DNA from 4 places in the Megasphaera sp. An286 genome. Region 1 is predicted to be linked to each of the others. Evidence: riboswitches for the same ligand, from Rfam matches in the RefSeq annotation. Region 1 holds a riboswitch; each other region holds the start of a gene.
The links. A riboswitch is a leader RNA that binds a small molecule or an ion and turns the genes downstream of it on or off. The one in region 1 is predicted to bind S-adenosylmethionine.

Region 1 (5,694 bases):
CGCTCTTCGACGTCTCCCGGGCCGTCAGCCTGTCATAGCGGGCCAGGTGGGCCTTGACGCGGGCGACGAGCTCGTTAGGGCTGAAGGGCTTTACGATGTAGTCGTCTGCGCCTAGCCCCAGTCCCCGTATCTTGTCGATGTCTTCCTGCTTGGCCGATACGAGGAGGACGGGGATATTCTTGTGCTCCCGAATATGGCGGCAAATCTGGAAGCCGTCCTGGCCAGGCAGCATGATGTCCAGCAAAATCAAATCGAAGGGCTGACGCAGCGCCTGCTCCTGCCCCTTGATGCCGTCGGTCTCGATGGACACGGCGAAGCCGTTGGCTTCCAGATAATCCTTTTCCAACTCGGCAATGCCTTTATCGTCTTCAATGATCAATATGTATTTCATCGTCAGTTCCTTCCTTCCGTATAGGCAATTCGATACAAATGGTCAGTCCCTTGGGCTGGGTCTGCTCGGCCCAGATCTTCCCTTTCATTTCATCGATGATCTGCTTGGCTACGGCCAGGCCCAGGCCGCTTCCCTTGGCCACGTTGCTGCGGGCCTTGTCGGTCCGGTAAAACGAATCAAACAGCTTGGGCAGGTCGTCTTCGCCTACGCCGCGGCCGTCGTCGGCAAAGGTCAGCCGCACGGCGTCGTCTCCGGCAGCATCCAGGGATATGGTCAAATGGCCTTCGTCGCCGTCTTTATATTTTACGCTGTTGCCGATGATATTTTCCACGACCCGCTGGAAATGGGTCCGGTCCATCGATACGACTGCCGTATCCACAGACGCCGTATAGGAAATATCCAGCCCTTGTCTGCGGAAATGTTCGGCCTGCTCGCTCGTATAATCTTCCAAGTAGCCACAGAGATCTACGTTTTCCCAGCAGAATTCCACCTGTCCCAGGTCAAACTTGGAAAAGAGGAACAGCGTCCGCACCAGGCGGGTCATCATCCTCGACGTATCCAAAATCATGGCCAGGTAATGGCGGCGCTTTTCCGCCGTATCGGCGATGCCGTCCTTCAAGCCGCTGGCATAGCCTTCGATGCGGGTCAGGGGCGTCGCCAGGTCGTGGGAAATGCCGGCGATGAGCTCCTTGCGGTTCTTGTCGTAGGCGTCCCTCATTTCCCGCGACGCCTTCAGTTCCCGGCGCATCGTCTCAAAGGCCCTGCAGGTCTGGCTGATTTCGTCGTTCCCCTCGGCAACGACGGGATGATCCAAATTTCCCCGGCTGATGTCTTCGGCGATGTTCCGCATCTCCTCTACAGGCCGGACAATTTGCCGAGCCAGCAGGCGCGCTAAGAAAAGCCCTACGGCAATCGTCACGAGGACCGCCAATATGGCTAAGACGACAAAGGCGACCTTCACGATATTCTTCGAGCTGAGGTCCCAAATGCCGCCGTGCTTGCGCAGTTGTACCGGCCCGATGACGGCTACGGCTACGCCCGTCTCAGGCGACGTATAATGGAAGGCGATGCCTTCGTCTGACCAGTTGAGGGCCGCGCCGCTGCCCGGGCTGCGCCGGTACGCCTCGCCGATCGTCGCCCAGGGATCAGTATGCTCCGTCGCATACAGGATTTGTCCCTTCTGGGAAATCGCCACCGTAAGGCCCTGATCTTCCAAATGGTCGCTCGTCTGCATGAGCCGGCCCATGCCTCCGGTATACCAGTCGGCGCGGACGCAGAGGCGGCTCAGCTCAAACTGCACCGATAAGGTCGGGCCGTTGCTCTCCGGCCAGAGAAAGGAAATGGCCGCCGCCCTGTTGATGTTGCCGAAATGGAGGCCTAAAAAAATAGCGATGCTGACGACGAGAGTAAAGGCCACGGGAATGGCTATCATAACAAAGTTAGACAACAGCAATCGTTTTCCAATAGGTATATCTCTCAGGTTCATCTGTCCTTCTCCCCGCTTTCCTGCCGCATGACGCGCCTTGCCTTCTATTATACCACGCCGCCGCAGATATCTTGATACGTTCGCATAGTTATACTTATTGCAGTGTATGCGGAAAAGATAAACAAAAATTAAACGAAGGAAAAATTCTTCATAAAACCTCCGTGCCCTTGTCTTTTCTGCAGCAGGTATCCGATTGATGGGCTTAATACATTTAAAATGCAACTATATTTTTTAGAAAAATATTCCGATTTTCCTGTGGATGTTCTGCATTTTTACGAAAATCCCAGGCCGCAGGCCGCGCCCATGTCCTTTGCTTTCGCATATTTTACACGGCGAAATATCTCTTGTATTTGACAACACCCGTCCCTTAGTGATAATATGTTAAGCAACAACCAAATATACAAGTTCATCCAGAGCAGCTGAGGGACTGGCCCCATGACGCTGCGGCAACCCCCGTCAGGGAAGGTGCCAATTCCAACGGAGTATTCCGGCAGATGAAGCGACATACACGAAATACCGAGCCGTCATCTGTTTGACGGCTTTTTTAGTTGTACTGCCACCGGGTTGAACTCGTACTGAATCAAGGAGTTGATATTGTGATAAAACTGGAAAACATTACCAAAACCTACGACGGCAAGGCCCAGGTCCACGCCCTCAAAGGCGTCAACCTGACCATTGAAGACGGCGAAATCTTCGGCATTATCGGCAAGAGCGGCGCCGGCAAATCGACCCTCGTCCGCTGCATCAACATGCTCGAACGGCCGACGAGCGGCAACGTCATCATCGACGAAAAGAACCTGACGAACATGACCGACGCCCAGCTGCGGGCGGAACGCAAGCATATCGGCATGATATTTCAGCATTTCAACCTGCTCTCGTCGCGGACGGTCTTCGACAACATCGCCTTCCCCCTGGAGCTCATCGGCGCATCGAAGGAAGCCATCCAGAAAAAAGTCGCCGACCTTTTGGAATTAGTCGGACTGACGGACCGGCAGTTCAACTACCCGGCCCAGCTGTCGGGCGGCCAGAAGCAGCGCGTCGGCATCGCCCGGGCCCTGGCCAGCGACCCGAACATCCTCCTGTGCGACGAAGCCACGTCGGCCCTGGACCCGCAGACGACGAAATCCATCCTCGAGCTGCTCAAGGACATTAACCAGCGCCTTGGCATTACCATCGTCATCATTACCCACGAAATGGCGGTTATCAAAGAAATCTGCAACCGCGTCGCCGTCATCGAAGGCGGCGTCATCAAGGAAGCAGGCCGCGTCGTCGACGTCTTTACCAATCCCCAGTCCCAGACGATGAAGGACTTCGTCAAATCGGTTATCAACATGGAGCTGCCCGCCGGCATCGCCAAGATGGGCATTACGGATCAGCCTGCGCCGGGCTACGATATGCTCGTCCGCCTGCGCTTCAAGGGAGCCGCTACGAACGAACCTGTCGTCGCATCGGTCGTACAACGCTTCCACACCTACGTCAGCGTCCTCTACGGCAACATCGACTACATTCAGGACGAACCTTTCGGCTATCTCATCGTCGTCATCATGGGTTCTATGGAACAACAGGCAAAAGCATTTGAATATATTAAAGAATTACCTATTGGAAGCGAGGTTTTAGGATATGTCCCAAGAAATCATTAATTTAATGCTCCAAGGCATTCAGGAAACTGTTTTCATGGTCGCCGTCGCGACGATCATCGCCGCTATCATCGGTATTCCCCTCGGCATTACGCTGGTCACGACCAGCCGGGGCCATATTCTGGAAAACCGCTTTATCAATCAGATACTGGGCACCATCGTCAACATCATCCGCTCGATTCCCTTTATCATCCTCATGGTCGCCATCATTCCTCTGACCCGCATCATCGCCGGCACGTCCATCGGCACGACGGCGGCCTGCGTGCCCCTGACCATCGTGGCCATTCCCTTTTTGAGCCGCCTCGTTGAAACGTCTATCCGCGACGTCGACTTCGGCCTCGTCGAAGCCGCGGAATCCATGGGCGCCACGCCCTTCCAGATCATCCGCAAGGTCCTCATTCCCGAAGCCCTGCCGACGATCATCAACAACATTACGGTCCTCATCGTCAACCTCATCGGCGCTTCGGCCATGGCCGGCGCAATCGGCGGCGGCGGCCTCGGCGACATCGCTATCCGCTACGGCTACCAGCGCTTCCGCGCCGACGTCATGCTGGCGACGATCATCATCCTCATCGTAGGCGTCAACCTCATCCAGGCCTGCGGCGACTTCGCCTCGCGCAAGAAAAATAAAAAATAAGTAGATACGATATAACCCAGACCGCAGCAGAACCTGCCATGGTCTGGGTTATGTTATACAGCGCCGGATTTGACAAAGAAAGGGCCGTATGAGTAAGATGTATATATACGTATGCAACAAGGAGGCATGAAGTATGAAAGCAATGGTACTGTATTACTCTAAAACGGGCCACACGCAGAAGATGGCCGAAATCATCGCCCAGGGCATGGAACGGGTACAGGGCGTCCAGGCCAAAGCCTGCTCTATCGACGATTTGGACGAAGCGTGGGCTGCCGAAAGCAAATGCATCGTCCTGGGCTCGCCTATTTATTTCGCCAGCGTCTGCGCCGACGTCAAGTCCTGGCTCGAAGGGCCATGCAAGAAATGCCAGCTCGCCGGCAAGCTGGGCGGAGCCTTCGCAACGATGGATTATCTCCACGGCGGCGGCGACCTGGGCATTCGCCTCATCCTCGACCATATGATGGTCTACGGCATGATGACCTATTCCGGCGGCGGCTCATGTGGCGCGCCTGTCATCCATCTGGGCCCTGTAGCCTTAAGCAAAGATCTGGACGGAAGCAAGGAAACCTTCCTGACCTACGGCGAACGCATGGCGGCTAAGGCTGTCGAGTTGTTCGGCATAGAGGGCTAATACTATACTTGACCCAATACTATGTATCATACAAAAGGACGCGTCATCTTAATCTGGCGGCGCGTCCTTTTTCTCTGCCTCATTGCATAATCTCCCTATGTTATATCGCTTCCAGCTTCACGCGGAACGAAATCATCCGCGCCGTGTCCATGGCATCGAACTGCACGACGTAGGCTTGCCGGTCCATATTGGCGTCGATGACGGTTCCCTCGCCGAAGACGGCGTGCCGTATCCGCTGGCCCGACGCAAAGGTCGTTTTGCCCTCCCGGTCAGGCCAGTATTTGCCGCTGTATTCGATGTAGTCCCGAGTCGCCCGGACGAGGCTGTCCGGCGGCGGATTATCATACGCCAGCACGTCCGGGCCCATATCCAGGATAAACCGCGACGGATAGCGGACTGCGCCGTCGAAATGCTGCCCGTCCGCTTCGGACAAATATAAGCCCCTTTCAGCCCGCGTCAGGGCTACGAAGGCCAGCCGCCGTTCTTCTTCCATGGCCTGCATCGTCCGCACCTTCCGCGACGGGAAAATGCCTTCGTTCAGGCCGTACAGGAATACGTAGGGGAATTCCAGCCCCTTGGCGGCGTGAACCGTCATGAGCTTGACCTTGTCGTCATCCGGCGCGGCGTCGGCGTTGGTAAGCAAGGCCACGTGGGACAAATAATGCTCCAGCGTGACTTCCTCGCCGCATGTCGTTTCATACTCGTACACGGCCTGCTTGAGCTCGGCCAGGTTGTCCAGCCGCTCCTGGCTGCCTTCGGTGCGGAGCGCTTTCTCATAGCCGCTGGCGTCGAGAATTGCCGACAGGACCTCCGATACAGGCCGGCCCTCGTACTCGGCGGCAAAGGACTCGACGAGCGCTGCGAACTGGCGGGCCTTCGTCCCCTTAAACAGGCCGTCGTCCATCGTTTCGA
Region 2 (5,694 bases), on a different contig from region 1:
TAGAAGGACGGGTCCACGTCAATGACGACGCCGGAAGCCCAGCACTGGGGCTCACGGCGCATATAGTCTTTGATATCATCCAGGGATTTGCCTTTTATCAAGATAACCAGGCGGTATTTGCCGCGTATCCTCTTGATGATGTCGGCAAAAGGGCCAATGACTTCGACGGGACTGTGTTCCCAGCGCGTCCAGCTTTGCAGCGCCGCCGCTAAGTCGTTTCCCCGCCGCCACAGGGGCTGCTCCTCTTCGTCTGTAAGGATGATTTTTATGATGCGATGGAAGGGCGGGTACTGCAGGGCGCGGCGAAATTCGATTTCCTGCTCGTAGAAAGTGTGATAATCCTGCTTCTGCGCGCACTGAATGACGTAGTGCTCCGGCGCATAGGTCTGCATGACGACCCGGCCCGGCGCGTCTCCCCGTCCGGCCCGTCCGGCGGCCTGCGTCAGGAGCTGAAAGGTCCGTTCGCCAGCCCAATAGGCCGGCAGGTTGAGCAGGCTGTCGGCAGATAAAATGCCGACGGCGCTGACGTTGGCAAAGTCATGGCCTTTCGCTACCATCTGCGTCCCTAAGAGGATATCATATTCATGCCGCCGGAACCGTTCCAATATCTGCTCGCCGCTGTACTTGCGGCTGGCCGTATCCTGGTCCAGGCGGACGACGCGGCTGCTGGGAAACAGCTCGCCCAGCTGTTCTTCGACCTTTTCTGTTCCCGTTCCGAAAAACTTGATATACTTGCTGCCGCAGGCCGGACATACCGTCGGAATCGGCTTGGACGCCTCGCAGTAGTGGCACTGCAGGTGGTCGCTCTGCTTGTGGTAGACCATGGGCACGTCGCAGGTGTCGCATTTGACGACGTAGCCGCACTTGCGGCACATGACGAAGGTGGCAAATCCGCGGCGGTTCAGCAGGATGATAGCCTGCTGACCGGCTACCAGCGTTTCTTCCAGCAGGGAAACCATGGCGTCCGACACGACGCGGTAGTTGCCCCTGGCCAGTTCGTCGCGCATGTCGGCAATGGTTACAGTCGGCAAAGGCCGGCCGTGGATGCGTTCTTTCAGCTCCAGCAGCGTATATTCTCCCTGCAGGGCTGCGTAGTAATCGCTGACCGACGGCGTGGCGCTGCCCAATATGACCGGGCAGCAGTAATAGGCGGCGCGCTTCTGCGCTACGGCGACGGCATGATAGCGCGGCGATTCTTCCTGTTTGTACGAACTGTCGTGAGCTTCATCGACGATGACGAGGCCGAGATGCTGCGCCGCCGTAAAGACGGCCGAACGGGCTCCGATGCAGATGTGGCTTTCTCCGCGGAGCATGCGGAGCCAGTTGTTTTTCCGTTCGCCCTTCGAGAGCTGGCTGTGCATGACGACGACGTCGTTTCCAAAGCGGCGGACAAACTGCCTTACGATTTGGCCGGTCAGGGCGATTTCCGGCACGAGGACGATGACCTGCTTTCCCTGCCGCAATACGTCTTCGGCCAGCTGCATATACACTTCGGTCTTGCCGCTCCCCGTAACGCCGTGCAGCACATAAGTGCGTCCCGTCGTGTCGCCGCGGACGGCCTGTACGGCCCGGGCCTGCTCGTCTGTCAGCGTCAGAGGACGGCTCTGTTCCAACGTCGGCAGCAGCTGCCTCGTCCGGACATTTCTTTCACTGATAGCCGCCAGTCCCGTGCCGCAGAGGCGGCGGATGACGTCGGCACTGTATCCTTTTCCAATAAAAGCAGATACGGGCGCGCTGCCTGCTTGCTTCAATTCAGCCAGCAAGGCCGCCTGCCGCCGCCGGTTCGCCAGCAGGCCGTCGGCGTCGTCCCGCACAAAGGACAGCCACTTTTCCGTTTTATCGGATATTTTATTTTTCCAGCCCTTCTCTACCTGCAGTACGCCTGCCTCAAGCAGAGCGTCTACTCGCCTGGCGCCGAATTTCCGCGCCAGCGCCGCTTTTTCCACCTGGCCCTTCGCTTGGACGTACGCGGCGACATCGGCGTCTTCCGCCGACGCGGGAGCCTTCGTTCCAACCGTAACATACAGACGGACTTCCAGCCCTTTCTTTTCTATCATGAACAGGCGGAGGGCGTCGGCAAGGTTGCAGAGATAATACCGGCTGATCCAGGAAGCCGTTTCGATCATTTCTTCCTGAAACCCCGCCTGCGCCGACAGCACGGCGCTGATCGGCTTGAGCTCGTATGCATATTCGACTGCATTTCTCTCGCTGACGGCGACGACGATTCCTTCTTCCTGCCGTCGTCCAAAGGGAACCTGCACGCGGCTGCCGACGTGCACAGCCATGCCGTCCGGGACGATATAGGAAAAGGTCTGCTGCAGCCGTTTGGCCGTCGTATTGATGATGATGTCTGCTACCATAGCCCTGCTCCTGCGTTTGTATAACATAAAGATAGGGACTTGACGAAGCAAGCCCCTATACATTGTATCATATTTAATTCAGCCATGCCACCTGGAAGGCATGATTCCTCTGAGATGGTCCAGTCTTATAAGCCGGCTTCCTGACGGAGAACGTCGGCTTTGTCGAGCTGTTCCCAAGGCAGGTTCAGATCGTTGCGGCCGAAATGACCGTAAGCGGCCGTCTGTTTGTAAATCGGGCGCTGCAGGTCGAGCATTTCGATGATGCCGGCCGGACGGAGGTCGAAGTGTTTGCGGATCAATTCGACAATCTTTTCGTTTTCGACTTTGCCCGTACCGAAGGTTTCTACGTGGATAGAAACGGGATGGGCTACGCCGATGGCATAGGCCAGCTGGATTTCGCATTTATCCGCCAAGCCTGCGGCTACGATGTTCTTCGCCACATAGCGGGCTGCATAAGCTGCCGAGCGGTCTACCTTTGTGGGGTCCTTGCCGGAGAAAGCGCCGCCGCCGTGACGAGCCATGCCGCCGTAGGTGTCGACGATGATCTTGCGGCCCGTAAGGCCGGAGTCACCCTGAGGACCGCCGATGACGAAGCGGCCTGTCGGGTTGATGAACAGCTTCGTCTGGTCGTCGAACAACCCTTCGGGAAGTTCCGGCTTGATGACGTATTCGAGCAAATCTTTTTCAATCTGTTCGCGCGTAACTTCCGGGCTGTGCTGAGCCGAAATGACGATGGTGTCGATGCGGACGGGCTTGCCGTCTTCGTATTCAACCGTTACCTGCGTCTTTCCGTCCGGACGGAGGTACGGCAGCGTGCCGTCTTTGCGGACCTTGGCCAGACGGCGGGACAGGCGATGAGCCAGAGAAATCGGCAGCGGCATGTAGTCGTCCGTTTCGTTCGTCGCATAGCCGAACATCATGCCCTGGTCGCCGGCGCCGATCGAATCGAATTTATCCGTCGTGCCGGATTTCTTTTCCTGCGCTTCGTCGACGCCCATGGCGATGTCCGGGGACTGTTCGTCCAGGGAGACGAGGACGCCGCACGTATCGCAGTCAAAGCCGTATTTTGCGCGGGTATAGCCGATGCTGCGGACCGTTTCGCGCACGATGTGCGGAATATCTACGTAGCACGTCGTGGAAATTTCGCCTACGACGTGTACCATGCCCGTCGTTACGAGAGTTTCGCAGGCGACGCGGGCGTTTTTATCTTTTTCCAAAATTGCATCCAAAATGCCGTCAGAGATTTGGTCGGCCATTTTGTCGGGATGGCCTTCGGTTACGGATTCAGACGTAAAAAATTCACGATTCTTTGCCATTATATCCTCCTTATGCGTTCAAAAAAAATCCCCTCTGAAAAGAGGGGTATGTATCAGCCCATCTTTCAGTACGCTACACTGTTGGATTTAGCACCTTTCATTCACTGAAGGTTGCTGCTGCATCATCGGGCCAATCCCTCCACAGCTCTTGATGGTTAAATATTTTATTCACTTGACCTATTGTATACTAACAAGAGGAATTATGCAAGACCTATTCGAAAAATCATGGCCTCGATTACTGATTTTTTTTGGCTAAAATCGCCGCGGCCCGTTCTACGATGACCGCCGCCAGGTCTTCCTTGTCCATTTTCTCGAGCTTTTCCATCGAGCCGTCAGGGAACAGGAAGGTGGCGATATTCGTCGTGCCCTGGAAGCCGGCCCCTTCGGCGCTGACGTCGTTGGCGACGAGCATGTCGAGGTTCTTCTTCTTTAACTTAGCCGTGCCGTACTCGATGAGGTTCGTCGTTTCGGCAGCAAAGCCGATGAGAACCTGATGGGCCTTGCGCTGGCCCAAGCCGTACAGGATGTCCGGGTTTTTAGCCATCGTCAAGGTCAGCGTTTCGTCGGATTTCTTGATCTTATTCGCTGCCGGATGAGCCGAACGGTAATCGGCGACAGCAGCCGACTTGATGACCAGATCGCAGTCGTCGTAATACGAATCGACGGCGGCCTTCATGTCGTTGGTGCTGCCTACGTCGATGCGGCGCGCTACGCCGGCCGGCGTCTTCAGATGGTCGTTGCTGCCGGCGACCAAGGTGACGTCTGCGCCGGCAAAGGCTGCGGCTTTAGCGATGGCAAAGCCCATGCGGCCGCTGGAATGGTTGCCGATAAAGCGGACCGGGTCGATAGGTTCGCGCGTGCCGCCGGCCGTGACGATGACCTTCTTCCCTTTCAGCAGGCTCGTCCGGCAGGCTGTAAATTCGACGTAGTCGACAATGTCTTCCGGTTCGGGCAGACGGCCGACGCCGGTGACGCCGCAGGCCAAATGACCTGTAGCGGGCTCGATGATTTCATAGCCGTACTCCTTGAGGGCGGCGATATTTTTCTGTACGATGGGGTTCATATACATGTTGCTGTTCATAGCCGGGGCGATGACGACGGGAGCCGTCGTAGCCATGACCGTCGTCGTCAGCATATCGTCGGCGATGCCGCCGGCAATTTTGCCGATGACGTTGGCCGTAGCCGGAGCGATGACGAACACGTCGGCCCACTGGGCCAGGGCGATGTGCTCGACGTTAAATTCGGGAATATCGCTGAACATGGATACGGCGACGGGGTTGCCGGAAATTTCCCTCATCGTCAGCGGCGTAATAAACTCCGTCGCATGTTCGGTCATAATGCACTTGACTTCAGCGCCGCGCTTGCGCAGCATGCTGGCGATTTCAGCGGCCTTAAACGCGGCGATGCCGCCGCTGATGCCCAAGACGATTTTCTTGTTTTCTAATAACATGGCGATGATATCCTCCGCAATTATTTAATGCCGCCCTGAGGCTTTTCATAGGTAATCTTGCCCTGATCGATTTCTTCCATCGCGATGGAAACGACGCGCGTCGTTTCTACATCTACGAGCGGTTCGTCGCCGTCCGTCAATTCGCGGGCCCGTTTTGCTGCCAGCGTGACTAAGGTGTATTTGCTGTCTACTTTTTTCATTAACGATTCCAACGTCGGTTTGATCAACATAAGAACATCTCTCCTCTTTACTGCATACAAATTTCTATTGATACGCCTGCTTGGTCTCTTCGATACAGTTGGCGTTGCGCATAACTCTGCACTCCTCGGCTTTCAGCACGGCGGCGGCCTTCTGAATCGCTTCGCCCAGATCGTCGTTGACGATGACATAGTCGTATTTATCAATCCATTCCAGCTCGTTCCGGGCCTTCGCCAGCCGCGCGGCGATGACTTCATCCGAGTCGGTATGGCGTCCCCGGAGCCGCTCTTCCAGGACGGCTTTGCTCGGCGGCACGATGTAGATAAAGACACCTTGGGGATACTTTTCCTTTACCTGCATAGCTCCCTGA
Region 3 (5,694 bases), on a different contig from region 1:
CCAGCAACTACGAGCAGTTTGTCCTGCCGCCCTTTTTCGCCGACCTCGTAGAGTACGTGAGCGAAAAAAACAATCCTTTCGACTGCCCTGGCCATCAGGACGGCGAATTTTTCAAGAAGCATCCGGCAGGACGCTATCTCTATGATTTCTACGGTCCCCATATTTTCCAATCCGATATATGCAACGCCGACGTTACGCTGGGCGATTTGCTGATTCACGAAGGGCCGGCCCTGGAAGCCCAGGATTTTGCTGCCGAAGTGTTCCACGCCGATAAGACCTATTTCGTCCTCAACGGCTCGTCGTCGTCCAATAAGGTCGTGACGAACGCCTTGCTGACGCCGGGCGACCTGGTACTGTATGACCGGAACAACCATAAATCCGTAGCCATCGGTGCCCTCATCCAGGCCGGGGCGACGCCGGTATATTTGGAAACGGCCCGCAACCCCTACGGCTTCATCGGCGGCATCGACGCCCATTGCTTCGACGAAGCCTACCTGCGCGAGCTGGCTGCTGAACGGGATCCGGAAAAGGCGAAGCAGCCCCGGCCTTTCCGCCTGGCCGTCATTCAGCTCGGCACTTACGACGGCACGCTGTACAACGCCCGCTACGTCGTCGACAAGATAGGCCATCTCTGCGACTATATCCTGTTCGATTCGGCCTGGGTCGGCTACGAGCAGTTTATCCCCATGCTGCGGGACAGCTCGCCGTTGCTGCTGGACCTGCACGGCGACGACCCGGGCATCATGGTGACCCAGTCGGTTCACAAGCAGCAAGCCGGCTTTTCCCAGGCGTCGCAGATTCATAAGAAGGACAATCACATTCACGACCAGAAGCGCTACTGCAACCATAAGACCTTTAACAATGCCTTTATGGCCAACGCCTCGACGAGCCCCTTTTATCCCATGTTCGCCACTATCGCCGTCAACGCCAAAATCCATTCGGGCGACGCTGGCCGGAAGATGTGGCGCGACTGCGTGAAGCTGGGCATTGACGCCCGCAAGAGCATCCTCCAGCGCTGCCACTACATCAAGCCGTTCATCGCGCCGACGGTACACGGGAAGCTCTGGCAGGACGGCGACACGGAGCAGATGGCCGACGACATCGCCTACTTCACTTTTGAGCCAGGCGCAAAATGGCATGCCTTTGAAGGCTACGGCCCGGATCAGTACCGCGTCGACCCGTGCAAGCTTCTGCTCACGACGCCGGGCATCGACGCTGAGACGGGCGAGTACGAAGACTTCGGCATTCACGCCAATATCCTGGCGACGTACCTGCGGGGCAACGGCGTCATTCCGGAAAAGTGCGACCTGAATTCCATCCTGTTCCTGCTGACGCCGGCGGAAAACTGGAATAAGCTCCGCTTCCTGACGTCGCAGCTCGTCCGCTTCGAACGGTTTGTCGATAACAACGTACCCATGCAGGAAGTCCTCCTGGGCGTGTACAACTCCCATCCGGCACGCTACGCCGGCTACACGATCCAGCAGCTCTGTCAGGAAATGCACGATTTCTATAAGGCGAGAAATGTAAAGGATTTGCAGAAGAAGCTGTTCCGCCGCGACTATTTCCCCGAATACGTCATGACGCCGCAGGAAGCGCAGCACGCCTTTATTCGCGGACAAGGCGAGCTCGTGCCTCTCGACGAGCTGGAAGGCCGGATCGCCCTTGAAGGGGCCCTGCCCTATCCGCCGGGCGTCCTCTGCGTCGTGCCGGGCGAACGGTGGTCGCCGACGGCCGTCCAGTATTTCAAGGCCCTCGAAGAAGGGCTCAACGAGCTTCCCGGCTTTGCCTCGGAAATCCAGGGCGTGTACCTGGAACACGAAGACGACGGCCGCGTCCACGCCTACGGCTACGTGCTGAAAGAATAAAACGATATGGTAAACTAAAAGCCCTGTGCAGCGATGCTGTACAGGGCTTTTTTGGATTTCTTATAATAGATTTTTTACGGCTTCTGTAATCTTCTTGGCGATATAGGGGTTGTTCATCGTGTAGACGTGGATGCCGTCGACGCCGTTAGCCAAAAGGTCGGCGATCTGGTCGATGGCGTAGGCGATGCCGATATCCCGCATGGCTTCGGCATTGTCGCCGTATTTGGCGATGGCCCGCTGGAACTTGACCGGCAAGGTCGCGCCGCACAGGGACACCATCCGTTCGATTTGCTTCTTATTGGTGACAGGCATGATGCCCGCTTCGATGGGGACGCTGATGCCGGCGATTTCGCACCGTTCGAGGAAGCGGTAGAAGGTGGCGTTGTCAAAGAAGAGCTGGGAAATGAGCTCGCTGGCGCCGGCGTCGACCTTCGTCTTCAAGTTGCGGATGTCGGCGGCCATCGTCTGGGCTTCCGTATGGCCTTCAGGATAGCAGGCGCCGATGACGTTGAATTCCGGGGCGTTCCGCTTGATGAAGGCTACGAGATCGCTGGCATGTTCGAAGACATGGGCTCGTTCGCGGCCCGGCGTTTCGTCGCCCCGCAGGGCCAGGATATTTTCGATGCCCGCCTTTTTCAGCTCGTCCAACGTGCGCAGGGCGTCATCTTCGGTCAGGTAGATACAGGGCATATGAGCCGCCGTTTCGCAGCCGTAGGTGTGCTTGATAGCCGAGGCCACTTCGACGGTGCGGTTGCCGCCGCTGCCGCTTCCGCTGGCGCCGCAGGTGACACTGATGAAATCGGGATAAAGCTGGCTCAGCTCGTCTAAAGCGGCGTAAATCGTCTCGATGGGCGTATCCGGCTTGGGCGGGAAGACTTCAAAGGAAAAGACTGTTTTTTTGGCAAATAATTCATTTGTGCGCATATATATTGCTCCTTGCTGCATAGCTGACAGGGGGTAAGCACGAGTACAGCCGCGTGTTTTTGTTTATATTATATCATGAAGTATGGCCGTATGTATAACAAAAGGGCCTGGAACGAGGCCCTTTTGCATGAATATATATGTGTGTTGTATTAGAAGCTGGGCAGAATGGCTCCCTGGTATTTGTCTTCGATGAATTTCTTCACTTCCGGAGACTGGAGGGCTTTGACGAGAGCCTGGATTTCCGGGCGGTTTTCGTCGCCTTCGTGGATGGCTAAGATGTTAGCGTACGGCGAGTCTTTATCTTCGAGGAAAATCGCGTCCTTCAGCGGATTGAGGCCGGCTTCCATGGCGAAGTTCGTGTTGATGACGGCGATGTCTACGTCGTCAATGGAGCGGGGAATCTGGGCGGCTTCCAATTCGACGAACTGGAGGTTTTTGTCGTTTTTCACGATGTCCTGTACCGTAGAGGTGATGCTGCCGTTATCCTTCAGGGAAATCAGGCCGGCCTTCTGCAGGATGAGCAAGGCCCGGCCGCCGTTGGTCGGGTCGTTGGGGATGGCGACCTTCGCGCCGTTTGCCAATTCGTCCAGTTTGGCGACTTTATGGGAGTAAATGCCCATCGGTTCGATGTGGACCTTGCAGATGGCCTTGAGCTGCGTGCCGTGTTCTTTATTGAACGTTTCCATGTAGGGGCCGTGCTGGAAGAAGTTGGCGTCCAGCTCCTTGTCGTTCAGGGCCAGATTCGGCTTGACGTAATCTGTAAATTCGATGATCTTCAAATCGATGCCGTCCTTGGCTAAGAGGGGCTTGATTTCGTTTAAGATTTCCGCGTGGGGAACGGGCGTCGCGCCGACGGTCAGGACCTTATTCTGCGTCGACTCTTTGCCGCCTGCCGGGGCGTCGCTGCCGCAGCCGGCGGCCAATACGGCCAGCGCGCAGAGAGCCGCAGCGGCCAGGACGGTAAGTTTTTTGAAATGCTTCATAAATGATTCCTCCTAAATATAAAATGATATGGCGTAAGACCGTTTAGCCTTTTATCCCATGAAAAAAGCCCCTTTCCCAAGAGAAAGAGGTATCGTCGCAGGGTCTTTATCTCTCGGAAATCAATCCGCAGGAATTAGCACCGTCGTTATCGGTTGCCGGGCTTCATTGGGCCAGTCCCTCCGCCGCTCTGGATAAAAGGATGTAAAATTGTCTTGAACATAGTGTATCATGAATCTCAGATTTGTCAAATTGCTATATTTGCATAGCCTGCCGGCCTGATATGACGAGAACGAAAGTAACGGGCAGAACGGCAAAAATGTGATATAATCAAAGGACGAGATATTGCATTAGGAGGTAATACGAAATGGAATCGATTCAAGACGTAGTAAAAAAATACCAGCAAGGCGGTAATAACTGTTCCGAAACGGTATTAAAGGCCTGCAATGAATATTACGGCCTCAACCTGTCGGACGACGTGTTCCGCATGGTATCGGTCATGGGCGGCGGCGTCGGCGGCTCGGGCTGTCTCTGCGGCGCCCTGAACGGCGCCTGCCATATCCTGGGCCTTCTCGTAGGCCGCAATACGCCGGAAGAAAAGACCAAGGCGGAAATCTACGCTCCCGTAAAGGAATTTTATCAGCTGTGGATGGGTAAGTTCCACGCGTCGTGCTGCCGCGTCCTCAAGAGCCCGGCCAACGGCGGCCCCGTATCCTGTCCGGAGCTCATGGTCGGTACGGCGGAGCTCCTGGCGGCCTTTATAGAAGAAAAGGGATTGCTTAAAAAATAAAGACATGGAAAAGACCTCGTACGGCGTCGTACGAGGTCTTTTTTTGCGGGTTTATTTATTCGGCAGGATGACGTCGCGGGCCCGGACGTCCTTGCTCAGGCTGTCGATGTGGTTGGCAAAAATCTTGGCCATGCGGATATTTATTTCATCTTTCATTGGCACTTGATAATGCGATGGCGTAAGGGTGTTCCAGGCTGAAGACGGATTGCCGTCAACGTGGATGACATCGTTTTCATCGGGTTCAATGAGAACGTATGTGGGAATTTGATGCATGTCGTTTTGCCAGATGCCTAGTTTTACGTCAGGGCTATCTTTCGTGTCATTCTGCCGGGCCATGATAAAGGTAAGGGGGTAATAGCTCTTTTTACCGTTCGAGAACTGGGTGTACTGTGTGCGGAAATGGATGAGCGACTGTTTGAATGGCACAACGGCAATGGAATCACTGGCTTTGTCGGCAATGACGAAACAAGGGCCGGCTGTCGTCTGGAACAATGCTAGGTAGCCGTCGTCATCTTCTTCGGAAACAGCCACGACTTCACCATGGAGAGTATGGTCTTTTGCCATTGCCTTGGCGGTGTCCAGGCTGTTGGGGGACGGAAGCGTTTGATAGGCTGAGCCTTCTGGCAACGCTTTGCTGATGATGCGGTCGCTGTCGGAGAAGGTGACCTGCGTTGCCGTAGCCGATTGGACGAGGCCGCCTAAGCCGACGAGGCAGACGATGGAGACGGCCAGGCCGATGAGATAGGGCTTGGATTGTCCCGTCGGCTGCTTGCGCTTGACGAGGACGGCGCAGACAATCGCCGCGATGACGAGGGCCGCGCAGACGACGCCTAGCAGGATGGCCGTCGTCTGATGGAAAATGCGGAACTGGGCCTGCATGTGAATATCCTGGCCTGCCGAGGCGCCCTGGGTGTTGATAAAGGCCGGCTTCAAATCCCAGACGAGGGTCTTGCCGTCGTCGAGGACCTGGTCGGCGTTTGTGGCGTCGACGGCCATGGGCAGGTGCATCGTAAAGTCGAGAGACGCCGAGTTGACGGCGGCGGCGACGGCCTGGTTATGGATTTCGTTGAGCTGGGCCGCTTCCCGTTCAGCCTGCTTGCGGTATTCCAAATAACTCCAGACGTCGACGCTGGA
Region 4 (5,694 bases), on a different contig from region 1:
TCGCCGATATGATACCGAATAAAATTTGCCATATACATTCTCCTTTTCTGATAAAAAACGATAGTATATATAGTATATAGGGTAACGCCCGAAAAGGATAGAGAAAAAGAGGCCCGGCAGCCCTTCTATTCCCTTTTCGCCCTCCCTGTGGTAGTATATTGGATAATAGCCGGCCTATCGAGCCCCTATCTTTTTTTTATTTTCTGCAAGGAGGCACCGACTTGACACCGAACTTACAAAAACTGCGCTATACGTATTTGCTTCTCTATACCCTCGGCGGCGTCTGCACGCTCATGACCCTGGCCCTGCTGATCTGGGTCGCCGTTTGTATCGCCCTGGAAGCCGAGCCGTTGGCGGCTATTTCCTTCTTATCCCACTTACCGACGCCCCTGCGCTTCGTTATCATCATCGCCGTCATGGCCATTTCCATCGCCGCCTGGCAGTACGGCGCCAAATACCACCAGCAGTACGAAGCGGCCCTGAAGCAGCGCCGCACGGAAAGGTAAAAAACCATGAGAAAGACGGAATTCATGGACCTCTTGAAGTATTACTTCCGCCGCAGCGACAAGACCGATTTGAAAGGGATCTTGGAAGACTGCGAAGAACAGTTCCGCCTGGGCGCGAAAAAGGGCCTGACGGAAGAAGAAGTATGCGCCAAACTGGGCCATCCTAAAAACATATACCGCTACTATATCGGCAAACCCATCGTGCCGGAAGACAATCTCAGCATGACCGGCTCCGCCGACGCGCCGGCGCAGGAGGCGCCCGAGGCTGCCCCTGCCAAGGCGTCCCAATTCTACGATTGGGAAAAAGACCCGGCCCATCGCCGCCCCAAAATCCGGAAAGCCTACTACCCCATGCCGCAGCCCGAGCCGCCCCGAAACTACGATGCTTACGCCGAAGGGCCCCAGCGTCCTAAGGCGAAACGGCCTGCGGAACGGACAGCCGATGAAGACGAGCTGCAGTGGAATGACAAGGCCGCCATTCCCCAGGCAGCAAAGGCCATTGCCAGCCCCTTTCTAGACATATTCGGGGCCTTATTCAATATCGTCAGCACTATATTGTTCTTCGCCTTTGCCCTGGCGCTCCTCGCCTCCATCGCCGTATACAGCCTGCCGCCGTATATCTTCTCGGATCTGCTGCCCCTGCCGACGCTGTCCGTCTCGACGATGGCCTTCGCCGTCCTGGCCCTGCTGTTCGCGGCCCTGACCGCGTCGTACGCCAGCCAGGCCTGCCACCGCACGGCCCGCAATGCCAGAAACCCGCAAAGGAGGGACGGATAATGGGAAAAGTCGTCATATGCCTCGTCCTGACGCTGGTCTTTTCCTTTCTCAGCGTCCAGTCGTTCCTGAGCAACGACTACGCCCGCCTCCAGCGCTGGCTTGCCTATTATCAGGAATACAAGGTCTTCGAAGAAGCGGTCAAGCGGGGAAACGCCTCAAAGGCCGAGCTCTTCGAACGGCTGAAAACGATGTATCCCGGCCAAGTCAGCGAGCTGGAAACCCATCTCAAGGAAAAGTACGGCGACCTGACCGACACGGCGAAAGATACGCAGAGCACCTTGTCCGACACGCTGAACGACACCCTCGAAACGTTCTCCTCGTCCCACGCCGACATCGACGCCATAAAAAAGGAAGCCGAAAGCAGGCTTTCCTCTAAGGCCGAAGATGCCGAACAGGCCGTTTCCGAGCCGAAGCGTTCCGTATCCCGCGAAAGCAGCAAGGACACGGAATCGAAACACACTGACGATGCCAAAGAGCCGCGGCGCTCTGAGTCGGACACAGTGAAAGAATAATTTTTTTCATATTTTATTAAAAAATAATTATTATCCATTGATTTTATTTTGCAAATAGAGTATAATGTACTCAGAGGTCAGGAAAGAGACCTGACAAGAGGCAGCACAGGCTGCGAGTTTACGTATGAAATTATGGAGGTATCGATATGGAATTAAAAGGAAGCAAAACTGAAAAAAACTTAATGGCAGCATTTGCCGGCGAATCCCAAGCAAGAAATAAATACACCTATTATGCAAGCGTAGCGAAAAAAGCCGGCTACGAACAGATCAAAGCCTTCTTTGAAGAAACAGCCAACAACGAAAAAGAACACGCTAAAATCTGGTTCAAACTGCTCAACGACGGCATGCCGAACGACATCGACGCGCTGAAAGATGCCGCCGCAGGCGAACATTACGAATGGACGGAAATGTATCCGACCTTCGCAAAAGAAGCCAGAGAAGAAGGCTTCGAACACATCGCCTACCTGTTTGAAAAAGTAGCGGAAATCGAAAAACACCATGAAGAACGCTACCTGGCCCTCTTGGCCAACATCGAAAACGGCACGGTCTTCAAGAAACCGGCGACGAAAACATGGGTATGCCGCAACTGCGGATTTATCGTCGAAGGCGAAGAAGCTCCGGAAGTATGCCCGGTCTGTGCCCATCCGCAAGCTTTCTTTGAATTGAAAAACGATAACTACTAAACCACCATATATAACGAGACACCATCACACATCCAAAAGCGGAGGCAGGAATCCTGCCTCCGTCTTTTGTCGTCGGAAAAATTCTGCTGCCAAAACATTGACATTCGGCACAAGAGATGGTATGATTTTTATCAACAATCATATATTGATTTCATCAAGAGCAGCCGAGGGAATGGCCCTATGACGCTGCGGCAACCCCCAAATGGGATAGGTGCCAAGTCCAGCGGATACATCCGACAGATGAACACATACGTAACCAAAGCCGTCATCTGTCGACGGCTTTTCTTTTTACCCGTATCATCGCCGGCCCATCCTATGGCAGGCCATCCTGCCTCTTGCCATGTGATTGATTCAGTATCAGAAAGGATGAACAACTCATGAACTCTTCTATCAAAAAACTCCTTGCTGCGGCCCTCATCGCCGCGACCTGCGTATTTGCCGCCGGCTGCGGCAGCTCCGACAGCGGCTCGGCCGACAAAAAGGAAATCGCCATCGGCGTAACGGCCGGCCCCCATGCGGAAGTCATGGAACAAGTAGCTAAAGAAGCAGAAAAACAAGGCCTGACCATCAAGGTCGTCGAATTCAACGATTTTGTACAGCCCAACAAAGCCTTGGCCGAAGGCGATTTGGATATGAACTCCATGCAGCATCAGCCCTACCTCGACAACGTCGTCAAAAACCAGGGCATGAAGCTGACCTCTATCGGCAAGACCATTATCCTGCCCATGGCCGTATATTCCCACAAATATAAAAACATCAGCGAAGTCGCCGACGGCGCTAAGGTTACCATTCCGAACGACCCGACCAACGGCGGCCGCGCCCTCCTGCTCCTGCAGCAAGTCGGCCTCATCACCCTTAAAAACGGCACCTCCGTCGACGCCTCCGTACCGGATGTCGTAAACAATCCGAAGCACCTCGAATTCATCGAGCTCGACGCCGCCCAGATTCCCCGTTCCCTCGACGATACGGACTTGGCCTGCGTCAACACGAACTACGCCATCCCGGCCGGCTTAAACCCGCAGAAGGATTCCCTCCTCGTAGAAGACAAGGATTCGCCGTACGCTAACATCATGGTCGTCCGCGAAGATGAAGCCAATAACGAAACGTATAAAAAAGTCCTGGCTATCTACCAGTCTGAACCGATTAAAAAATTCATCAACGAACACTTCCAAGGCACGATTCTCCCGGCATTCTAAGAGAAACGGACATCGAGCCACCACGGCATAGCCCCTCGCGGCTATGCCGTTTTTAGTTATACGCTTATACGCTGCAGGAAATAATATAGTATAATGAAATAGTAAAAGGAAACTACGCGTTAAGGAGATGACAGCTGATGAAACACATCGTAATCCTATCGGGCAGCCCCAGAAAAAACGGAAACACGAACCTCTTGTGCCGCCAATTTCAGCAAGGAGCCGAGGCGGCGGGCCACAGCGTACGCTTTATCCCCCTGGCGGAAAAACGCATCGGCTTCTGCCGGGCCTGCGACGCCTGCATGCGCAATGGCGGAGCCTGCATCCAGAAGGACGACATGGCAGACATCCTCGGCGCCTTCCAGCAGGCCGACGTCGTCGTACTGGCGACGCCCGTCTATTTTTACGGCGTCAGCGCTCAGATGAAGGCATGTATCGACCGCACCTATCCCATTTGGCAGCATCTCGGCCGCAAGGAAGTATACTACATCGTCTCCGCCGGCCTGGGCGAAGACATCATTGCCCGCTCCCTCGGCGACCTGGACGGATTTGTCGAGCACTTCGAGCAGTATGAAATCAAAGGCCGCCTGTACGCGTCCAACGTCATGGAAGCCGGAGCCGTCCGCACCCAGCCGGTCATGGAAGCAGCCTACCAGGCCGGCCTTCACGTATAGAGCAGGAGGATACTGATGGAATCATTACGATACAGAAAAGCCCGGACCGAGGATATGGAAGCCGTCATGGCCCTGCAGACCGCCGTCTTTCACGGCGAGCAGCTCATCCCTCTGGACGCCGTTGAAGCCTTTCTAGCCATGGAGCCCCAGTGCTGGGTCGCCGAGCTGGACGGCGTCATCGTCGGCACGGCCGCCGCCTGGCATGAAGGCGGACAGCTTCACTGGGGCCGGTTCCTCGTGACAAACGCCCTGCGGGGCAGGCACATCGGTACGAAATTAGCGGCCTTTACCTTTGCAGAACTCTTCGCCCAGGGAATCGATTCTATTTTTATGGAAGCCCGCGACACGACTGTCGCCATCGTCGGCAAGATGGGCGGAACCGTCGCAGGAGATCCCGTCCCCTTCTACAAAGGCACGGTCACGCCCGTATGGATCACGAGAGCAGCCTTTGCCCGATGCAGCCAGGAAATGCAAAATGGATGCTCCTCGTAATATACAAGAAAGCATCCACAAGCTGCGGTTTCAGCCGCAAGCCATGAACCGGCCCTCCGAATGCCGGTCCCACGAATGCCGGTCCCACGCCTGGCAGTCCTATTATGAATTATTTTGCTGTGATTTTCCCGGCCAATCGTCCATTTCAATAGTCTGTTCTACGATGATTTCCGTAATTTCCGCCATCGTGTTGGCTTCACGGACCTTTTTCTCGTAGCGTTTGAGCAGCACGGCGCCGACGACGCCGCCGAAAATCATGCCGGCGAAGGCCGACAGTTCCTTAGCCCAGCCGAGGGTTTCGCCGTTTACGTAGCCGAAAGCACCCCAGATGAGGACCATCAGAAGGGGCATACCGAAGCACATAGCTCCGCCGACGCCCATCTTTCCGTCAGGAATATTAAATCGTACATATTGCCCTTTAATCGCTCCAATAGGGTTCTTCGCGTCGATCAGGGCGTTGTTTTTGCAAATCATGCCGCTGCACGGCGTATACAAATTATTGCGGTTCGTCCGCAGCTTGACCATGCCGTTGTCAAATACGGTGTCGACAACTCCCGTTCCAGTTCTCATAGGTATCTCCTTATCTGAATATCAAGTGTAACTGCCCTTATTATAACTTACTTTTACCAGCCTGAACAGATATATATTTGTCAAATCCATCCTTTTTTGGTATACTATAGATGTCTTTGAAAAATCTATCCCAAGGAGTGATATATATGGCAGTAACTACGATTACAGCAGCGAATTTTCAGCAGGAAATCCTCTCGGCCCAGGGCGTCGTCCTCGTCGATTTCTGGGCCGCCTGGTGCGGGCCGTGCCAAATGCTTTCGCCCGTCGTCGATGAAATCGCCGAAGAA

Region 2: it holds a riboswitch for S-adenosylmethionine, as region 1 does, so the genes downstream of both, metK (methionine adenosyltransferase) here and B5F80_RS03625 (methionine ABC transporter ATP-binding protein) in region 1, are expected to answer to the same signal.
Region 3: it holds a riboswitch for S-adenosylmethionine, as region 1 does, so the genes downstream of both, B5F80_RS04505 (MetQ/NlpA family ABC transporter substrate-binding protein) here and B5F80_RS03625 (methionine ABC transporter ATP-binding protein) in region 1, are expected to answer to the same signal.
Region 4: it holds a riboswitch for S-adenosylmethionine, as region 1 does, so the genes downstream of both, B5F80_RS05925 (MetQ/NlpA family ABC transporter substrate-binding protein) here and B5F80_RS03625 (methionine ABC transporter ATP-binding protein) in region 1, are expected to answer to the same signal.

Annotation. Positions count from the first base shown of each region.
Region 1 covers NZ_NFIY01000005.1:13,388-19,081, forward strand. The annotation lists gene B5F80_RS03615 (response regulator transcription factor) at 1-391, opposite strand, end outside; gene B5F80_RS03620 (HAMP domain-containing sensor histidine kinase) at 369-1,877, opposite strand; SAM riboswitch class I at 2,281-2,378, shown strand; gene B5F80_RS03625 (methionine ABC transporter ATP-binding protein) at 2,474-3,517, shown strand; gene B5F80_RS03630 (methionine ABC transporter permease) at 3,498-4,151, shown strand; gene B5F80_RS03635 (flavodoxin domain-containing protein) at 4,285-4,782, shown strand; gene B5F80_RS03640 (UvrD-helicase domain-containing protein) at 4,883-5,694, opposite strand, start outside.
Region 2 covers NZ_NFIY01000004.1:93,296-98,989, reverse strand. The annotation lists gene priA (primosomal protein N') at 1-2,360, opposite strand, end outside; gene metK (methionine adenosyltransferase) at 2,486-3,676, opposite strand; SAM riboswitch class I at 3,732-3,834, opposite strand; gene coaBC (bifunctional phosphopantothenoylcysteine decarboxylase/phosphopantothenate--cysteine ligase CoaBC) at 3,912-5,126, opposite strand; gene rpoZ (DNA-directed RNA polymerase subunit omega) at 5,147-5,356, opposite strand; gene gmk (guanylate kinase) at 5,391-5,694, opposite strand, start outside.
Region 3 covers NZ_NFIY01000006.1:88,484-94,177, reverse strand. The annotation lists gene speC (ornithine decarboxylase) at 1-1,865, shown strand, start outside; gene metF (methylenetetrahydrofolate reductase [NAD(P)H]) at 1,926-2,789, opposite strand; gene B5F80_RS04505 (MetQ/NlpA family ABC transporter substrate-binding protein) at 2,939-3,772, opposite strand; SAM riboswitch class I at 3,876-3,971, opposite strand; gene B5F80_RS04500 (C-GCAxxG-C-C family protein) at 4,138-4,560, shown strand; gene B5F80_RS04495 (hypothetical protein) at 4,612-5,694, opposite strand, start outside.
Region 4 covers NZ_NFIY01000010.1:784-6,477, reverse strand. The annotation lists gene B5F80_RS05950 (DUF951 domain-containing protein) at 1-32, opposite strand, end outside; gene B5F80_RS05945 (hypothetical protein) at 222-506, shown strand; gene B5F80_RS05940 (DUF1700 domain-containing protein) at 513-1,283, shown strand; gene B5F80_RS05935 (hypothetical protein) at 1,283-1,795, shown strand; gene rbr (rubrerythrin) at 1,942-2,478, shown strand; SAM riboswitch class I at 2,627-2,725, shown strand; gene B5F80_RS05925 (MetQ/NlpA family ABC transporter substrate-binding protein) at 2,856-3,674, shown strand; gene B5F80_RS05920 (flavodoxin family protein) at 3,812-4,345, shown strand; gene B5F80_RS05915 (GNAT family N-acetyltransferase) at 4,361-4,837, shown strand; gene B5F80_RS05910 (SoxR reducing system RseC family protein) at 4,940-5,407, opposite strand; gene trxA (thioredoxin) at 5,554-5,694, shown strand, end outside.